Regions from separate parts of the Nonomuraea sp. NPDC049695 genome, predicted to be linked through region 1. Evidence: riboswitches for the same ligand, from Rfam matches in the RefSeq annotation. Region 1 holds a riboswitch; the other holds the start of a gene.
The links. A riboswitch is a leader RNA that binds a small molecule or an ion and turns the genes downstream of it on or off. The one in region 1 is predicted to bind glycine.
Positions count from the first base shown of each region.

Region 2: it holds a riboswitch for glycine, as region 1 does, so the genes downstream of both, gcvP (aminomethyl-transferring glycine dehydrogenase) here and gcvT (glycine cleavage system aminomethyltransferase GcvT) in region 1, are expected to answer to the same signal.

Region 1 is NZ_JBFANV010000005.1:163,901-166,093, forward strand. It holds gene gcvH (glycine cleavage system protein GcvH) at 1-119, opposite strand, end outside; gene gcvT (glycine cleavage system aminomethyltransferase GcvT) at 116-1,201, opposite strand; glycine riboswitch at 1,236-1,335, opposite strand; glycine riboswitch at 1,427-1,524, opposite strand; gene AB0J64_RS06925 (gamma-glutamyl-gamma-aminobutyrate hydrolase family protein) at 1,637-2,193, opposite strand, start outside.
Region 2 is NZ_JBFANV010000074.1:3,189-5,381, reverse strand. It holds gene AB0J64_RS42385 (bifunctional nuclease family protein) at 1-194, shown strand, start outside; gene AB0J64_RS42380 (MerR family transcriptional regulator) at 342-962, shown strand; glycine riboswitch at 1,101-1,200, shown strand; gene gcvP (aminomethyl-transferring glycine dehydrogenase) at 1,369-2,193, shown strand, end outside.

The sequences.
Region 1 (2,193 bases):
TCACCAAGGGAGTCGGCGGCGAAGGCCGTGACGCCGACGGTCACGGTGAGGCCGTCGTCGAGGCCCGCCACCCACTCGTGCTCCTTGGTGTAGCTCAGGTCGTCAGGGATGTTGCTCACTTGTTCCTCCTGTAGAAGGGCAGCTCAACCAGGTCCATAGGTTCTTGGCTGCCCCGGATGTCCACGGCCAGGCCTGATTCGACGCCCGCGTCCACGTAGGCCATCGCGATGGGCTTTCCCAGGGTCTGGGAGGGCGCACCGCTGGTGACCTCGCCGACGACGGCGCCGTCCTTGGTGACCGGGTAGCCGTGGCGCGGCACCCGGCGTCCCCGCGCGACCAGGCCGACGAGACGGCGCCGCGGCGTGTCGTCCTTGACCGCCTCGAGCGCCGACCTGCCGACGAAGTCGCCCGGCTTGTCGAATTTCACCACCTTGCCCAGCCCCGCGTCGAACGGGGTCAGTTCGGCGCTGAGTTCGTTGCCGTACAGCGGCATGCCCGCCTCGAGCCTGAGCGTGTCGCGGGCGGACAGGCCGGCGGGCTTGAGCCCGTGCGGCTCGCCCGCCGCCATGAGCGCGTGCCAGAGCGGCACCGCGTCCTGGTTGGCGACGAACAGCTCGAACCCGTCCTCGCCGGTGTAGCCGGTGCGGGCGATGAGCGCCTGCCGCCCGTCGACCACGCCGGGCAGGCCCGCGTAGTACTTGAGGCCGTCGAGGTCGGCGTCGGTGAGCGTGGCGAGGATCTCCTGGGCTCGGGGCCCCTGTACGGCGATCAGCGCGTACTGGTCCGAGCGATCCTCGACCACCACGTCGTACGCCTTCGACCGCTCTTTCAGCTCATTTCCGACTTTTTCGTAGTTCGAGGCGTTTGCTACGACCATGAACTCCTCGTCGCCCAGCCGGTAGACGATGAGGTCGTCGAGCACCCCGCCGCGCTCGTTCACGATCATGGTGTACCTGGCCCGCCCGGGCGCCAGCGCCGACAGGTGGCCGACCAGCGCGTAGTCGAGGGCCTCGCCCGCCTGCGGCCCGGTCAGGAAGATCTCGCCCATGTGCGAGAGGTCGAACAGCCCGGCCGCCTGCCGGACGGCGTTGTGCTCCGCGGACTCGCTCCCGTACCGGAGCGGCATGAGCCACCCCGCGAAGTCGGTGAGCATGGCGCCGAGGCTCTCGTGAACGTCTCGTAGCGGTGTGGGTCGGGACATTTGTCGCACCTCTGGACAGGATCGGATGCCAGCATCCTCCCCCTCTGTCGTCGATGCCTGAGAGCTTCGCCCGAGTTTTGCCGGACTTTCACCTTCGGCGAGGCCGCGCAGGCCTGCTTTCCAGAGGTCACCCGCCGAGTAAGAAACCTGTCTCAAGCGGACTGCCGCCCTATCGTCGTGCCCGCGATGTCCGTAGCGGCAGTCCACTTGGCAGATTTCTCACTCGGATACCGCGCGGTCCTTTGCCTTGAGAGGTTTGCGGGGAGGGCTTGCTCCTTCAGGGACCCTGACCGGATGTCAGGGTGCTCTCCCGCGCGGTTTTGCCGGTGATGTTCGTCAGCCTAGTGCGGTGATGGGGGTGTTGTCGCGTTCCGGCCTCTCACGAACCGCTCTGGCGAATGGTGGCTTTCCGTCCGGTCGCTGTGGACCCTGCGGTCAGCAGGCGGCGACGAGGGCCTCGAAGAGCGCGCAGTCCTCAGCGGCCTCCGGGTGCCACTGCACGGCCACGGCGAAGGGCGCCGAGTCCAGCTCGACCGCCTCGATCGTGCCGTCGTCGGCGGTCGCGCCGACCGTGAGGCCGGGCGCGAGGCGGTCGATGGCCTGGTGGTGGTAGTGGGGGACCGTCACGGGCCCGGTGCCCAGCGCCTTGGCCACGCGGGTGCCGGGCACGGCGGTGACGGGCAGCGGGCCGAAGCGGCCGGGCGCGGGGGCGTGGTCCGTGTGCCCGACCACGTCGGGGAGGTGCTGGTGGAGGCTGCCCCCGAGGGCGACGTTGAGCACCTGGAGGCCGCGGCAGATGCCCAGGTACGGCAGGCCCGCGTCGAGGGCCGCGCCGATCAGGGCGAACTCCGCCTCATCACGAAATTTCCGGATATAGCCGGTGTGTTCCCCAGGCGGCTCGCCGTACCTCGCCGGGTCGATGTCCCCGCCACCGGCCAGAACGAGCCCGTCCAGGCGGCCCACGACCTGCGCGGGCTCGCCGGCCGGCGGCA
Region 2 (2,193 bases), on a different contig from region 1:
ACGGCGTGGAGGTGAGCGCGCGCCCGTCCGACTCGATCGCGCTCGCCCTGCGCACCGGAGCGCGCATCTTCGCCAGCGAGGAGGTCGTCCAGGAGGCCGGTGTCATCATCCCGGACGACCAGGAAGACGAGGTGGAGAAGTTCAGGGAGTTCCTTGACACGATCACGCCCGAAGACTTCGGCAGGGCGGGGTAGGTATTTCGGTGCATTTACGCTTCACGACGCGCCGAGCCGGATCGTTGACTGAGCATGGTCACGGTCCTACGGTGCAAGTGAAACCCGTGGTCGCCCTTTACGAACCCCCAGATCAGACCACGGGATGAGAGAAAGCCGGAGGTCCGCGTGGCGGTCAGCAGCGGCGAGGGAAAGACGGCCGGCCAGGAAGATCCGGTACGGCGCGAGAGTGCGCGGCAGCGTGCCGGAGAGCAGGGTCTGCTCTTCGACGAGCAGCCGACGGCGCTGCCGGCCGACATCGGCTATCGCGGGCCGACGGCCTGCGCGGCAGCCGGCATCACCTACAGGCAGCTCGACTACTGGGCGCGCACGGGCCTCGTGGAGCCCACGATAAGAGCCGCGCAGGGCTCCGGCTCCCAGCGGCTCTACAGCTTCCGCGACATCCTGGTGCTCAAAGTCGTCAAGCGGCTCCTCGACACCGGGGTCTCGCTCCAGCAGATCCGCACGGCCGTGCAGCACCTGCGTGACCGCGGGGTGGCCGACCTCGCGCAGATCACGCTGATGAGCGACGGTGTCAGTGTCTACGAGTGCACCTCGGCCGATGAGGTGATCGACCTGCTCCAGGGCGGCCAGGGCGTGTTCGGCATCGCGCTCGGCCGGGTCTGGCGCGAGGTCGAGGGCTCCCTCGCGGAGCTGCCGGGGGAACGAGCGGCGGTCGAGGACAGCGTCCCGGCCGACCACCCCGCTGACGAACTGGCCCGCCGTCGCCGCGCCCGGCGCATGGGCTGACTCACACGCCCCGTTGCCTGAGTGGCCCGCCGCCGCTTGTGGTGGGCCCGGGAAACATACCGGGAAAGTTCTCTTTGCCCCGTGTCGTGGAAATTCGCCCGTAACGGATAGGGTTGTACCCTAGGACAGCAAGGCTGACGACCCCGTGCGGGAGAGTCCCTGGGGCCCACGGGCCCCCGGGCGCCGAAGGAGCAACCCTCCCCGGAATCTCTCAGGCACCCCGTACCGCTCGGGCGAGGCAACTCTGGAAAGCAGGCGCGCCCGCCAGGCGCGTCTCACCGACGGTGCAAGCCCCGTTACCGGGGTGAAGCTCTCAGGTCGCGGTCCCGCCGCGCTGACAGAGGGGGAGATCCGGCACTCGCCCGCGCCCTGGCGCCGGTCTCCATAGCCTCGGGAGGCACTTTCCATGACCGACCTGTCAGCTCCGCCGTTCTCGTCCAGGCACATCGGCCCGTCGGAGGCTGAGCAGCAGCGCATGCTCGAGGCCGTGGGCTTCGAGTCCGTGGCTGACCTGGTGGCGGTGGCCGTCCCCGAGGCCATCAGGGCCAAGGACCGGCTCAAGCTGCCCGCAGCCGTCGGGGAGGACGAGGCCATCGCCGAGCTGCGCGCCCTGGCCGGGCGCAACCGCGTGCTCACCTCGATGATCGGCCTGGGCTACCACGACACGATCACGCCCGCGGTCATCCGCCGCAACCTGCTGGAGAACCCGGGCTGGTACACCGCCTACACCCCGTACCAGCCGGAGATCTCGCAGGGCCGCCTCGAGGCGCTGCTGAACTTCCAGACCGTCGTCACCGACCTGACCGGTCTGCCCGTCGCGGGCGCCTCTCTCCTCGACGAGGCCACGGCCGCCGCCGAGGCGATGACGCTGGCCCGCCGGGCGGGCAGGTCCAAGAGCAATGTGTTCGTGGTCGACGCCGACGCGCTGCCGCAGACCAAGGCCGTGCTCGCCACCCGCGCCGAGCCCCTCGGCATCGAGCTCGTGGAGCACTCCCTCGACGGCGAGCTGCCCGAGTGCTTCGGCCTGCTGGTGCAGTACCCGGGCGCGTCCGGCCGGCTGCGTGACTTCCGCGCCGTGGCCGCCGCCGCGCACGAGGCGGGCGCGCTCGTCGTGGCCGCCGCCGACCTGCTGGCCCTGACGCTCGTGGCCGCCCCCGGCGAGCTGGGCGCCGACATCGCGATCGGGTCCTCACAGCGGCTGGGCGTGCCGTTCGGGTTCGGCGGGCCGCAC